Regions from separate parts of the Micromonospora sp. M61 genome, predicted to be linked through region 1. Evidence: riboswitches for the same ligand, from Rfam matches in the RefSeq annotation. Region 1 holds a riboswitch; the other holds the start of a gene.
What was found. A riboswitch is a leader RNA that binds a small molecule or an ion and turns the genes downstream of it on or off. The one in region 1 is predicted to bind cobalamin.
Positions count from the first base shown of each region.

Region 2: another riboswitch for cobalamin. It lies ahead of cobN (cobaltochelatase subunit CobN); the one in region 1 lies ahead of KBX34_RS25175 (CbtB domain-containing protein).

Region 1 covers NZ_JAGPYA010000052.1:4,770-12,252, forward strand. Annotated here, with positions in the region: gene KBX34_RS25155 (GH92 family glycosyl hydrolase) at 1-1,265, shown strand, start outside; gene KBX34_RS25160 (phosphotransferase) at 1,360-2,019, shown strand; gene KBX34_RS25165 (histidine phosphatase family protein) at 2,063-2,683, opposite strand; gene KBX34_RS25170 (CbtA family protein) at 2,680-3,450, opposite strand; gene KBX34_RS25175 (CbtB domain-containing protein) at 3,441-3,644, opposite strand; cobalamin riboswitch at 3,679-3,836, opposite strand; gene KBX34_RS25180 (ABC transporter permease) at 4,482-5,489, shown strand; gene KBX34_RS25185 (ABC transporter substrate-binding protein) at 5,530-6,582, shown strand; gene KBX34_RS25190 (ATP-binding cassette domain-containing protein) at 6,582-7,400, shown strand; gene KBX34_RS25195 (FadR/GntR family transcriptional regulator) at 7,426-7,483, opposite strand, start outside.
Region 2 covers NZ_JAGPYA010000011.1:107,993-115,475, reverse strand. Annotated here, with positions in the region: partial or broken gene KBX34_RS08995 (aldo/keto reductase) at 1-871, shown strand, start outside; gene KBX34_RS08990 (hypothetical protein) at 989-1,657, opposite strand; gene KBX34_RS08985 (hypothetical protein) at 1,691-2,224, opposite strand; gene KBX34_RS08980 (hypothetical protein) at 2,325-3,035, opposite strand; gene KBX34_RS08975 (RNA polymerase sigma factor) at 3,028-3,639, opposite strand; gene KBX34_RS08970 (hypothetical protein) at 3,740-4,075, shown strand; gene KBX34_RS08965 (hypothetical protein) at 4,087-4,254, opposite strand; cobalamin riboswitch at 4,606-4,735, shown strand; gene KBX34_RS08960 (hypothetical protein) at 4,798-5,010, opposite strand; gene cobN (cobaltochelatase subunit CobN) at 5,071-7,483, shown strand, end outside.

The DNA of each region.
Region 1 (7,483 bases):
CGGCCGGGCAGCCGGACAACGCCACCGGCAGCGGTGCCACGGTCCTGCTCGACCTGCCGGAGGACGCGAAGAGCATCTCCTTCATCGGCGCCGGAACGCAGGGCAACCAGAGCACCACCGGCACGGCGAACTTCAGTGACGGCAGCACGGCCAGCATCCCGATCCAGATGAGCGACTGGACGCTGGGCGGTAACGCCAACGGCACCCCGTCCTACGGCAACATCGTCGTTGCCCGGACGGCGTACCGATTGAACGGCACGAGCCGGGACGGCGCCCAGCCGTTCCTGTTCGCGACCGCGCCGTACCAGATCCCGGCGGGCAAGACGCTGGTGTCGGTGACCCTGCCGACGCAGACCGGTGACCCCCGCACAGCGGGCCGGATCCACGTGTTCGCCGTCGCCAACGACGGCACGCCGGCCCCCGCGCTGGCCACTGTCGCCCCGAAGGACCAGACGGCGAACGCCGGGCAGGCCCTCGCGGCGAACCTCGGTTCGGTGACCGGCGGCGTTCCCGGCACGACCGGCTACCGTGCCCGCGTCCAGTGGGGTGACGGCACGGCTCCGGACGACGTAACCATTGGTGCGTCCGGTGCGATGAGCGGGCAGCACACCTACACGCGGGAGGGCACCTACACGGTGCACGTCACCGCGTGGGACACGCTGTCGAGCAGCACCGAGGCCTTCACCGTGACCGTCGCGCGGGGCGGCTCCCAGCCGACGATCGCGCTGTCCGCTGCCGGCGCAGTCACCACCGGCGGCACTGTCACCGTCGACGGCAGCGGGTTCGCCGCCGGTGAACAGGTGACCGTCAGCGTCGGCACCGACCCGGCCCGGGCCACGAAGGTCGCGGCCTCCGCGACGGGCACGGTCCGCGTCTCGGTCCCGACCTCCGGCGACGCACAACCCGGCCGGTACGCGGTCACCGCGACGGGCGCGTCGACGCGTACGCCGGCCACAGCCACCGTCCAGGTGACCGGGCAGGCCCAGGCGCCGACCTACCAGCCGCGGGTGGCACTGCTGACCACCTCGGGTCCGCGTGGCACGTCGATCACCATCGACGGTTCCGGGTTCGTTCCGAACGAGGCGGTCACGATCACCGTCGGGAACGGCCTGGCGGTCAGCACGGTTCGCGCGAACGGTGACGGTGTCATCTCCGGAGCGACGGTCAGCGTTCCGGGTGCGGCGAAGGCGGGCGCGACCAGCGTCACGCTGAGCGGTGAGAAGTCGGCGACGAAGGTGTCCCGGCCGTTCACCGTCACCGGCTAGCACTGAGCCGGGGACAGCGCAGCAGGGTGGGGCGGGCCGTGATCACGGCCCGCCCCACGCGCTTGTCGCGCAACCACTGTTAGCGTCGTCTGCCATGGCCGATCACGCGCTGCTCGCCTCGGGGCGCGACGCCGACGTCTACGTGCTCGACGAGTCGCGGGTGCTGCGCCGCTACCGGCAGGGCGGGGACAGCGCGCCCGAGGCGGCGTTGATGGCGTACGTCGCGGCCGCCGGCTACCCGGTGCCCGTGGTGTACGAGGCCCGAGGGCCCGACCTGGTGCTCGAACGACTCGACGGCGAGACTCTCCTGGTGTCGATGCTCACCGGGCGCACCGGCATCGGCGCCGCCGCCGACCTGCTCGTGGGCCTGCACGACCGCCTCCACACCCTGCCGGCCCGCTTCAGCGTCGACCCGGCGGACCGCGTCCTGCACCTCGACCTGCACCCACAGAACGTCATGGTGACCTCGCGCGGGCCAGTGGTCATCGATTGGCGCAATGCGGCCGAGGGGCCGGCCGACCTGGACGTGGCCATGACCGCTCTCATCCTCGCCGAGGTGGCGGTCAGTCAGGACCCGCAGGTCGCCGATCTTGCCCGGGACGGCCTCGACGCCTTTCAGCGACGCGCGCAGCCGCCCCGGGCCAGCCAACTACGGCGTGCGGTGGGTCAGCGCCGGGTCGATCCGGCGCTGACCGCCGTCGAGAAGTCCGCCCTGGGCCGTGCCGCCGCACTGGTCCAAACTCGGGAGGGTTGAAGCAGACCGTCCACCCGCGCTCAGCTCACTGCGGGCCCTGGATTCATGACCACACCATCGCGGAGTCGACCCACCTCGGCTCCGCGCCCAGTCGGAGTTGCCAGCGCGTGCCCTGGCTGGTGAGCCGGACGATCGCCAACGGCTCCACGTCCAGCTGTCGGTACGTCGCCATCGGCAGCCCGAGGGCGTGCACGACCGCGACCCGGATCACCAGCGGGTGGGTGACCGCGATGACGCGCCGGCCTGCTCGGTGCTGCTCGTCCAGCCAACTGCCGACCCGATCCCGCACGGCCGCGACGGACTCACCGCGGTGCGGTGCCGACTTCGGTGCGGACAACCAGTCGTGTAGCGCCTGCGGATGCGTGCCGGCGATCTCCTCAAGCGACCGTCCGGACCAGTCGCCGTAGTCGCAGTCGGCCAACGCCGTCTCGATCGTCGGCAGCAGACCGAAGGCGGCGGCGGTCTGCCGGGCCGCCACCGCTGGGCTGCACAGGCAGGTGTCGTGCATGCCGAGGTGCCCACGCCGGTCCGGATCCGCGTGGGCCTGGGCGAGGGTGGCGCGCAGACCGCCCTCGTCCAGGCCGTCGTCGGGTCCGCCGAAGCGGGCCCGGCGCAGGGCGGCGGTGTGACCGTGGGCGACCAGCCGGAGGCTGGTGGCGGTCACGTGCTGGGCAGCGCGGCGGCGGCCCGCCGGTGTCTATCGTGGTGCATCAGGGCCGCGAACAGCAGGCCGATCCCGGTCCAGAGCACCACCTGGGTGCCGAGGGAGGCCAGTCGAAAGTTCCACAGCAGCGTCGCGGGGAAGTCGGTGGGGACCTCCTGGAACGACGGAAGCACCACGTAGGACGCGACGGTGACCAGCAGGAAACCGCCGACGGCCGCGGCGACGCGTTGCCACAGTGGCGCCTGCGCGCCGACTGACCGGTAGCCCAGCGAGCCCGCCCACACGGCCACCAGACCGAGCACCACCATCAGCAGGTAGGTGGCGGTGCGTTGGTTGATGGTGGCCGGGTCGCCGACCGCCGGCGGGTTCGCCGGGTACTTGAGGAACGGCACGATCACCGCGCCGAGCAGCGCCGCACCGGCCAGCAGCAGGCCGGAGCGCCCGTCGTCGTCGGTCCGTCGTCGACGGGCCAGCAGGACGTACGCCGTGGCCAGCAGACCGCCCATCGCGGCGCCGAACAGTGCGGTGGCCAGGAAGAGCCCGCCGCGCTGGCCGCTCCGGGTGACCACTGCCTCGTCGTGCTGGTGCCCGCCAGTGGCGGGTCCGGCGTGCGAGGCCGCCTCCTCGATAGCGATGGCGGCCTCGACGTGCGGTTCGCCGGCGACGTAGGCGAACGTCCCGGCGAGCAGGCCAGCGATCAGGCCGGCGAGCAGGCCGCGGACGAGGACGGCGAGGAACGGGGGAGCGGTGGTGGCGTTCAGTGGCACGGAACACCGAGCAGGTGCCGGCCGTCGTGCATGAGCTCGTGCAGGTACGTCCCGCTGCGCGACACCGCACCCTGGTCGAACGCGACGAGGTAGGCCAGCAGGGTGAGCGCGACGACGGTCGCCAGGACCGTCCACAGAAGACGCGTGGTGCCAGCGGGATTCACCAACGGCTGGCTGGACGTGGAGCTGGACATATGATCACGAACCTCCCCGGGGATGACGCGTCCCCATTGCAAGGCTGCGGACGACCGAGCGTCCTGGCTCGCGGGCCCCATTTTGAGGTGGGGGAAACCGCTCACAGTGGCGCGACCGCGCCGGAATCACACCGGCTTCCCTCGCGTCGCCGCAGATAGTGGGTCGACGGTATCGGTGCCGCCGCAGGCGGTCAACCCGGCCCCGCAGTGGGTGAGGCACCTGCGCCCGAGGACTCAGCGCCGCCCGATTCGTCAGATCAAAACCAGATCGGTGGCGGCGGGCATCGTCCGCCGCCACCGAACCCGACGTCACGGCGAAGCTCTCCGAGCCGGTGGCCGGGTGGACGGCGCGGTCTGGACGACTGTGGAACCGCGGCCCGCTGTCGAGCACGCGCTCGACAGCGATCGGCCCGGGCCGGCTGATTTTCGGCTCGGACCGGCCGGTGTGTCTGCTCGCCGCCTCATGCACCGGCTGAGTCGGAACGAGGCGAGCGCGGCGGGCGGCGAAGGCATAGCATGTTATCGATAACAATCGGATTGTGGTTCGTTGGCTCGCGGGGCGGCCATCGACAACAGATCATGCCGCTCTGGTCGGACGTCGGGCTCCGAAGGCTCGCGTACCGACGGCAAAACATGGTCGCAAGACCTTGGCAACACACGTACGTGCATGGCATGGTAACGCCTGATCAAGGGAAACATCCGACCTATCTCGATGGGTGGTGCGGGCCCCGAGTCCGTCTCTCCCTGCCGAGGAGGCTCGGCCGGTCACCGGTGCTCCGCTCGCCGACGGCTCTCCCGTCGCGTGCGGCGCCACGCTTGGGGAGGTCAGGGCCGACGATGAGCACCGTCGAGGCAACCACCGGCACGCAGCACGGCACGCCCAGCGACTGGTTCCGGGAACGGATCTCCCACGCCGTCTCCGAGCTGACCGCCGCCACCGCGCTCGTCGTGCTGTTCATCGTGTTGAGTTTCGCCAGTCCCTACTTCCTGACCGCGGACAACCTCTTCAACATCGGTGCGCAGACCGCGGTGATCGCCATCATCGCCACGGCGCAGACGATGGTCATCATCACGAAGGGCATCGACCTCTCCGTGGGATCGGTCGCCGCGCTCGCCGGCGTGGCGGGGGCGATGGTCGTACGCGACCTCGGCTTTCCACTCTGGGCGGCGACGGCGGTCGCGATCGGCGTCGGCGCACTGGCCGGGCTGCTCAACGGGCTGCTGGTGACCGTGGCCCGGATCCCACCGTTCATCGCGACGCTGGGAACGATGTCCGTCGGACGAGGGCTCGTCTTCATCATCACCGGGGCAGTCGGCGTCTACGGCCTGCCCCGATCCTTCCAACTGCTCGGCAACGGGGAGATCGTCGGCATTCCGTTCGCCGTGGTGATCACCGTTCTGGTCGCCGTCGGTGTCGCCTTCCTGCTCTCCCAGACCCGCTTCGGCCAGTACACGTACGCGATGGGCTCCAATCTGGAGGCCGCACGCCGGTCGGGCATCCGGGTCGGTCGGCACCTGACCGGCGTGTACGTGCTGGCGGGTGTGCTGGTCGGTCTGGGCGGCATGATCGCGGCCTCCCGGGTCAACTCCGGTCAGCCGAACTACGGGATCTCGCTGGAGCTCGACGTCATCGCCGCCGCGGTCATCGGCGGGGCCAGCCTCTTCGGAGGCCAGGGTCGGATCGTCGGGACCATCATCGGCGCGTTCCTCATCGCCCTGGTCCGCAACGGCGCCGTCCTGCTCGACATCAGCATCCACTACCAGCAGGTGATCGTCGGCCTGATCATCTGGGCCGCCGTCTACTTCGACCAGTACCGCCGCCGGCGGCTGGAATCACAGGGTTGACATGCCATTTCGAGAGTCCGAACGAGGAAGGACACACACCATGGCACACACCACCACCAGCCGGCGGGCACGAGGGCCACTCCTGCGCGCGCAGGCGATTCTGGCCGTGGCCGCGGCGACCGCTCTGCTCAGCGCCTGCGGCGGGGTCGAGGTCCGGGACGGAGGCGACGGCGCGACCAAGGACGCGAGCGGGCCGTTGAAGCTCGCCGTCGTCCCGAAGGCGGTCGGGGCCGACTACTGGAACACGGTGAAGGCGGGTGCCGAGTGCGCCGCGCAGCGCGCGGGTGACGTCACCGTCCAGTGGGACGGGGTCACCACCGAGACCGATGTCGAGGGTCAGGTCAACCTGATCCAGAACTACGTCACCAAGAAGGTCGACGGCATCGTCTACGCGGCCACCGACTCCAGTGCGCTGGCGCCCGCCACCGACAAGGCGCTCGCCGCGAACATCCCGGTCGCGATGATCGACTCCGGCACCAGCCCGCAGCCGTCGAACGTGCCGCTGTTCGCCACCGACAACCGCGCGTCGGCCACCGAGGCGGCGAAGCTGCTCGCCACCGAACTCGGCCCCGGCAACCACGAGGTGGCGCTGGTCGAGTTCCAGCCCGGTTCGCAGACCAACACCGAGCGGGTCGACGGCTTCAAGGCCGGTCTCGCCCAGTATCCGAACCTGAAGCTGGTCGGCCAGCAGCCCAGCCGCAGTGACGTCAACGAGGCACGACGCGTCACCGAGAACATCCTCACCGCCAACCCCAACCTCGCGGGCGTCTTCGCTGCCAACGAGCCGAGTGTGCTCGGCGCCGCGCAGGCCATCCAGGCGGCCGGCAAGTCCGGCAAGGTGGTCATCATCGGGTGGGACGCCGCCCCGGACGAGATCGCCGGGGTACGCAGCGGCCAGATCTCCGCGCTGGTCGTGCAGAACCCGTTCAAGATGGGCTACTTCGGCGTCGACAAGATGGTCAAGCACCTGCGGGACAAGGCGCCGCTGGCGTCGGCCGACACCGGCGTCACGTTCGTCACCAAGGAGAACATCGACTCCGCGGAGATCAAGGCGGTGCTCGAGCCCAGCTGCGCCAACCCCCCGGTGCAGTGATGGGTACGACCCCGACGGCCACCGCCGACAGCGACCGGCAGCCCACCCCCGACGAGCCGCCGGTCCTCGAAGCCCGTGGCATCGTCAAGCGGTTCGGGCACGTCGAGGCGTTGCGCGGCGCCGACTTCACTGTCCACCGGGGTGAGGTCGTCGCGCTGATCGGCGACAACGGCGCCGGGAAGAGCACCCTCATCAAGACGCTGTCCGGTGTGCACCCGCCCGACGAGGGCGAGATCCGGGTCGGTGGTCGTCCCGTCCGGTTCTCCACCCCGGTCGACGCCCGGCGCGCCGGGGTGGAGACCGTCTACCAGGACCTCGCCGTCGCCGACGACCTCAGCGTGGCCGCCAACCTGTACCTCGGGCGGGAGATCCTGCGCTCCGGGCCGCTGGGTCGGCTCGGGCTGCTCGACAAGCGCGCGATGCGGCTGGGCGCCGCCGCCGCCCTTGACGAACTGGGCGTACGGATCCCGCGGGTCACCACCCCGATCGCGATGTTGTCCGGTGGGCAACGGCAGTGCGTCGCGGTGGCCCGCGCCATCATCTGGGCGACCAACGTGGTCATCCTCGACGAGCCCACCGCCGCACTCGGTGTCGTCCAGACCGGGCGGGTGCTCGACGTGGTCCGGCGCGCCCGCGACGCCGGCATGTCGGTGGTGCTGGTGAGCCACAACATGCCGCAGGTGCTCGAGATCGCCGACCGGGTCGAGGTGCTGCGCCTCGGTCGGCGGGCGGCCCGACTGCGCGCCGACGAGGTCACCACCGACGACCTGGTGGCGGCCATGACCGGGAGCACCAGTGTGGAACGCGACGAGCGGTGACCGTGGCCGTCGACCGCGTGGGCGGTCACGACCGCGCGGTGTCGGAGCCGGCCTCGGCGTCGTCGGGCAACCCGTACAACGAC
Region 2 (7,483 bases), on a different contig from region 1:
CCGCGGCGGGCACCTGGACCCTGGGCGACCGCACCGTGCACCGGATGGGCTTCGGCTCCATGCGGATCACCGCGACCCTGACCGTGACCGGGCCGTCGCCCTGCTGCGCCGTGCCGTGGAGCTGGGCGTCAACCACATCGACACGGCCGCCTTCTACGTCTCACCCGGCGGCACCCTGCGGGTCGGCACCGGCCCGGCCCGCTACGCCACCGAGCTGATCCGCGCGGCGCTCGCCCCGTACCCGCAGGACCTGGTCATCGCCACCAAGGTCGGTTTCGGGTACGACCCGGAGGCGGGCTTCACCGAGGCGCTCACCCCGGCGCAGTTGCGCGACCAGGTGGAGGAGAACCTGCGCCGGCTCGGCCGCGACCAGCTCGACGTGGTGAACCTGCGCCTCGGTCGCGGGCCCGGTGCGGTGCCGCTGGCGGAGAGGTTCGGTGCGCTCGCCGACCTGCGTGCCGCCGGGCTGATCCGACACCTCGGGCTCTCCAACGTCCGGCCCGAGCAGCTGGACGACGTGGCGGGCATCGCGCCGGTGGTGTGCGTGCAGAACAACTACGGGGTGGACGCCTACCGCGAGCAGGACGCGTTCGTCCGGGCCTGCGGTGAACGGGGCGTCGCGTACGTGCCGTTCTTCGCGCTGGCCGGCACCGGCCGGGAGGCGGGCGCGAGCGCCGCGCAGGGCGAGGCCGTCGAGGCCGTCGCCCGCGCCCACGGCGTCACCGCACATCAGGTACGCCTCGCCTGGACCCTGCACCAGGGCCCACACGTCCTGGCCATCCCCGGTACCGCAGACCCCACCCACCTGGAGCAGAACATAGCCGCCGGAGCCCTGACCCTGACCCCCGAAGACCTAAAGAACCTGGCCTAACCCCCACCCCCACCTGCCCCGACCCGGCCTGCCCCGTTGATCATGAAGTTAGCGGCGCGACACGCCGGTGTCGATGTCGCTAACTTCATGATCAACGGTGTGAAAGGGGGGAGGGGGTTAGGGGTGGAGCCAGATTTGGAGGGGGCCCGTCGGGTGGAAGCCTGCTTGTCGGGCTGGGGGTAGGTCCGGGGCTTCCTCGTAGCCGACCAGGGATGCGGTGGGCAGGGTGGCGCACACCGCCCACCAGATGGCCTCGGGGTCGTCGGAGCGGGTGAACAGGTTGGAGACGCCGTACCCGCCGTCGCCGCCACTGAGCACCGCGCCGCCGGTGATCACACCGCTGTCGTCGTGGCGGGCGAGCACCCGTACCCGGGGATCGGTCAGGAGCGCGGGGCGGAACAGCTCGCCACCGCCGTGTGCCGCTGCCCAGGCCGCCAACTCGTCCGGGGTGCTGACCGGGGCCAGCGGTGTGCCGGCAGCTGGTGCCGACGGTGGCCGGTGGATCCACTGGGCGTCGAAGAGCACCCGGAACCCGTGTCCGGACAGGTCGAGGTCGGCGAAGCTGTCCTTCACCGACGCGCCGGGCCCCGCGTCGATGCGCGCCAGCAGGGCCTCGGCGTCGACCCCCGGCCGCAGGGTGACCGCGTCCGGATACCACGGGGGTGAGCGGCGCGGGACCGACCAGGCCTCGTCGTCGGTACGCCCGGCCAGCCCGTGGCTGCCGCAGACGATGTCGCACCATTCGGCGTTGTTGCGGGCCGCCGCCGCCCTCGCGTCCTTCAGCACGCCCCGCAGCCTAGGCGGCGCCAGGGCACGACGTCATGGTGCGTAGACCAGGTCCATCGTGTCGGTGTGCCCGGACCAGCGTAGGTCGAGGCGCCAGCAACCGGGCTGGGGCATGTCGATGATCGACGGGCCCGGTCCGCCGGCGACCTTCCGGGTGACCCGGGTGTCGGTGCCGTCGAGCGTCGCGGTGATCACCAGGGTCGCCGGTGCGCTCGGGTCGGGCGAGGTCGTGGCGGCCCGGGCCACCCACAGGATCTTGTTGTTCGACCCGTCCTTGCGGTGCTGGCGCAGCGGATGGGCGAACAGCACCGCCACGATGTCACCCTTCGCGCCGAACACGTGCGGGACCCGGGCGTCCCCGCTGAACCCGGCGTCCGCCCAGTCCGGCAGCGACCCGGTCTCGACCCGCGCCGCGCAGCCGGTCGCGGCGCTCGCCGTGGCGGCCGTGGCGCTCGCCGTGGCGGCCGTGGCGCTCGCCGTGCTGGCGGCAGAGCTCGTCGGCGCGGCTGCCCCGCCACTGGTCGTGGTCGTGCACCCCGCCAGCAGGACCACCGATGATGCCAGCACCCATCTGCCCCAGGAAACCATCTCGCCCCTTCCGGTACGCGTCGACGACTCGTCGCACCGTCATGACACCGGCCGCGCCCGCCAGGTTCCCTGGAAACACCTAGCGCAGCGAGCGGGCGATCTCGATCGCCTCCGCCTTGCCGACGGCACCCTCCAGCCGGTAGCTCACGTCGCCCTCCTGCCAGATCAGGGTCGAGGCGGCCAGTCGGGCGGTCTCCTGGCGGACCTCACCCGCGCGGTCCACGTACGACAGCACGTGTGGCCCGTCCACCCAGATCGCGAAGTCGCCGTTGACCTGAACCCAGTCCGCTCCCGGCGGGGTGACCTCCTTGTGGAAGGCCAGATTGAGACGACCGTCGAACGCGTCGACGCGCAGCGCGCCCCGGTCGTAGAGCAACGTCGCCACCCGACAGGTGCCCGTGGCGTCGGGGTCGGCGACCAGCACCCGCTCGGGTGGGCCCAGCTTCGCTGGTTGACGGATCGGGAACCGCACCGCCCGTTGGGCCTCGTCCAGGGTGATGGACCGCTGGCCGGGCAACGGCGACGGCGTGCCGCCGGGCAGCGTGCGGGCGGGCGTGGTGGCGATGCTGACACCGGCGAAGCGCAGCAGCCCCGTGACAGCGTCGGCGACGGCGGCGCGGGTCGGGGGCACCACCGCCACGACCACGGCGACGAGCGCCGCCGCGGCAAGCGGACGCCACCGGCGCGCCGGCCTGTCGAGGCGTACGCGGACGCGAGCGGTCACGTCCGGCGCGTCGGGTGTCTCCAGCCAGGCGGAGAGGTCGCGCAGCTCCCGTTCGAGGTCACCCATGCCGGACCTCCTCACGGTCGAGCAGGCCGCGAAGCTTCGCCAGCGCCCGGGAAGTGCGCGACTTCACAGTGCCCCGGGGCCAGCCCAGTGCCGCCACCGTCTCCTCCTCGCTGAGGTCGAGGAAGAACCGGCAGACGATCACCTCGCGGTCGCGTACCGGTAGTTGACGCAGGGCCTGCACCAGTGAGGCGCGGCGCTCCCCGGCGAGGACGGCGTCGACCGCCCCGTCCTCGGCGATCTCGGCCGTCGGATCCGCCGCCGCGGCCCGCAGGACGAGCCCGTCCCGCCGGCCGCGGGACCGGTGCAGGTTGCGGGTCTCGTTGGCGACGATCGCGAGTAGCCACGACCGGAAGGACGACTCGCCCCGGTAACGGGACAGCTTGCGGTACGCCTTCACGAACGCCTCCTGGATGACGTCCTCGGAGTCCGATCCCGCGCCGAGCAGCACCGCCGTCCGGTGTGCGGACGCGGTGTGCCGGGCGACCAGGAGGTCGTACGCCTCCAGGTCACCGGCCCGAGCGCGGGTGACGAGAGCGTCGTCGTCCAGGGGGAGGCCTCCGTTCGGATCACACTCATGACACCGCGTACGCCCCGGTGGTTCCACCCGTCTCTTTCGACGCGGGCCAGCTGTCTCCCATCCGGCGTGCAGCGTATTGCCAGGATTCGGTGCTGCACTGGAGGGGCGTCGAGGAGAGGAGCTGGTCATGAGCTGGTTCAACCGCCGGTCGCGGGGTGCCGAGGCGACCCCGACGAAGCTGGACCGGGAGGCGACCCGCGAGGATCTCGCGGCGCTGGAGGAGTTCGTCGCCAGCCGGCGGGGGGTGGAGTTCTACCTGGAGCCGGAGACCACCGCGACGGACACCACAGTGGTGGCGATCGCCCACGACGGCGAGTGGATCCGTCGTCGTACCGGCACGCCGCGGGCGGCGGGGTCCATCGCCCGCAAGCACGCGGTGCCGCTGTACGAGGCGGCGCGCACCGGCTACCCGGAACGGATGCGCACCTGGAGCCGGGCCCACCCGGAACGGCACGCCCGCTGAGGCTCGTCTGTTCAGGCGGCCTCGACGGCTGAGCGGGCCTGCTCAAGCGTCATCGACTCGGCGTCGATCATCACACTGCCGCGCTCGTCGGCCACGACGGCGACGCCGGCCTGGACCGCCTCCGGGTCCGGATCGCCTGGGCAGAACCAGACACGGCCGGCGAGGTGGTGGAATCGCATGGCGACGATGGTGATCGACTCCCGGGATTGATCGCGGACGCTGCTCCGGTGGTCGCCGATCCTAGGTGAGGGTGCCGCATGCCACCGCACCCTCGGACGATCGGCGCAGGCCAGGGTAGGTGCTACCTCCCTTTGCTCTGCTTACCTATCTGCACCAGACACGGAGCGTCACTGGTGCACATAGGTAAGCAGAGCAAAGGGCGTCGCGCATTGACCCGGGGCATTACGGCGTGCGGATTCGAGGTCGCACCAATCGGTGGAAACCGATGATTGGCACCCGCTTGACAGCGCCGGGGTCGGCGTTGACCGGCGGCGCGGCGGTGTGGCAGCATTCGCGGCCTGACGGCAGTGAAGGAAGTCGGTGCGATTCCGACGCGGTCCCGCCACTGTCACCGGGGAGCGATCCCCCCTCGTGAGTCACGGCCGTGTGTCTGCGGTTGGAAGGCCGGGGGAGAGCGTCGATCCGGAAGCCAGGATACTTCGGCCGTCGGGACGTACCCCAGGGCGTGGACACCCGAGGAGGACCCGATGGCGCACGGCGTCTCATTCATCGACGATCATCGTCATGACCCGCATCGCGGACGCCACACCGCACCCACGACCGGCCGGACCAGCATGCTCCGGGCCGGCCTCGTCGGCGTGCTCCAGGTCGCCCGCGTCGACCACCGGGCCCGCTGAGCTGAGCGCCCGGCGCTGACCGGCCCCGACGTCCGCGTCGGCGAGCCGGCCGCGCCGTCGTGCCGGCTGACGCCGCACCCACCCGCTTCGTCCAGGTCGCCTCCGTGGCGGCCAGGGCGTCACTCTCCGGAGCCTGCCGTGCGCATCCTGCTGCTCTCCACCGCCGACACCGATCTGCTGGCCGCCCGCGCCAGCGGCGCCGACTACCTGCTGGCCAACCCCGCCCGGGTCGCCGCCGACGAGGTGCCCGCCCTGCTCAACGGGGTCGACCTCGTCGTCGTACGCCTGCTCGGCGGCCGACAGGCCTGGCCGGACGGCCTCGCCGCGGTGCTCGCCACCGGCGTGCCGACGGTCGTGCTGGGCGGCGAGACGCTGCCCGACGCGGAGCTGATGGCCATCTCCACAGTGCCGTCCGGGGTCGTCACCCAGGCGCTGGCCTACCTGGTGGAGGGCGGCCCGGACAACCTCGCGCAGTTGGCCCGGTTCCTCTCCGACACGGTGCTGCTCACCGGCGAGGGGTTCGCCCCGCCCGCACCGACCCCGGCGTACGGCGTGCACGGCGAACACCCCGCCGACCCGGACCGGCCCACAGTGGGGATCGTCTTCTACCGGGCGCACGCGCTCGCCGGCAACACCGGTTTCGTCGACGTGCTCGCGGACGCGGTCCACAAAGCCGGCGGCAACCCGCTGCCGATCTTCTGCGGCTCGCTGCGGGGCCTGACCACGGGCGCGGGCCCGCTCGGGCTCTTCGCCCGCTGCGACGCGCTGCTGGTCACCGTGCTCGCGGCCGGCGGCGCGGTCGCCGCGGACGCGTCCGGGGGCGGCGACGAGGACGCCTGGGACGTGGGCGCCCTGGCCGCCCTGGACGTGCCGATCATCCAGGCGCTCTGCCTGACCAGCACCCGTGAGCAGTGGGCCGGCAGCGACGCCGGACTGTCCCCGTTGGACGCGGCGATGCAGGTGGCCATCCCCGAGTTCGACGGCCGGATCGTCAGCGTGCCGTTCTCGTTCAAGCGGATCGACGCCGACGGGCTCTCGGTCTATGCCGCCGACGCCGAGCGGGCCGCCCGGGTCGCCGGGATCGCCGTGCGCCACGCCCGGATACGGTACGTGCCCAACGCCGACAAGCGGGTCGCCGTCGTCCTCAGCTCGTACCCGACCAAGCACTCCCGGGTCGGCAACGCCGTCGGGCTGGACACCCCGGTCTCGGCGGTCCGCCTGTTCGCCGCACTAGCCGAGGCGGGTTACGACCTGGGTGACGCTCCACCGCCCGAGGACGGCGACGCGCTGATCCACGCGCTGATCGCCGCCGGCGGTCACGACGTGGAATGGCTCACCCCGGAGCAGTTGGCCGCCGCCGAGGCCCGGATACCGGGGCCGACGTACCGGCGCTGGTTCGACCAGGTCCCGACCGAGCTGCGCGAACGGATGCGGGAACACTGGGGTGAGCCGCCCGGCCAGCTCTACACCGAGAGCGGCGACATCGTGCTCGCCGGGCTGCGCTTCGGCAACGTGGTGCTGCTCATCCAGCCGCCCCGCGGCTTCGGGGAGAACCCGATCGCCATCTACCACGACCCGGACCTGCCGCCGAGTCACCACTATCTGGCCGCGTACCGCTGGCTGGCGGCCCCGGTCGCCGACGGCGGCTTCGGCGCGGACGCCGTGGTGCACCTGGGCAAACACGGCACCCTCGAATGGCTGCCCGGCAAGGGCCTCGGACTGGCCGCCGACTGCGCGCCCGACGCGGTCCTCGCCGACCTGCCGCTGGTCTACCCGTTCATCGTCAACGACCCCGGCGAGGGCACCCAGGCCAAGCGCCGGGCGCACGCCGTGGTGATCGACCACCTGGTGCCGCCAATGGCCCGCGCCGAGACCTACGGCGACCTGGCCAAACTGGAACAACTGCTCGACGAGTACGCCACAGTGCAGGCCCTCGACCCGGCCAAGGTGCCCACCGTGCGGGCGCAGATCTGGGACCTCGTACGCGCCGCCGAGCTGCACCACGACCTGCACGCCGAGGCGATGCCCGACGAGGACGACTTCGACGAGTTCGTGCTGCACCTGGACGGGTACCTCTGCGAGGTCAAGGACGTGCAGATCCGCGACGGTCTGCACGTCCTCGCCGACGCACCCACCGGTGAACCCCGGGTCAACCTGGTCCTCGCTGTGCTGCGCGCCCCCCAGATCTGGGGTGGCGCCCGCGCCCTGCCCGGCCTGCGGCAGGCGCTCGCCGTCGCGTACGGGCTTGACGAGCAGGCGCTGCTCGCGTCGCCCGGGCAGCGGATCGCCCTCCCGGTGGCGCTGACCGACGTGGTGGACGGGCCGGCCGGCACCGCCGCCGACGCCGTCGACCTGATCGAGGCCCTCGCCCGGCGGTTGGTCATCGAGATGGAGACGCTCGGCTGGGACGCCGAGGCCGTCGACGCGGTGGTGGCGGAGGTGACCGGCCAGCCGATCCCGGACGTCGCCGCCGTGCTGCACTTCGCCGCCACCGAGCTGGTGCCCCGGCTGGACCGGACCACCGACGAGCTGACCAACACCCTCGGCGCGC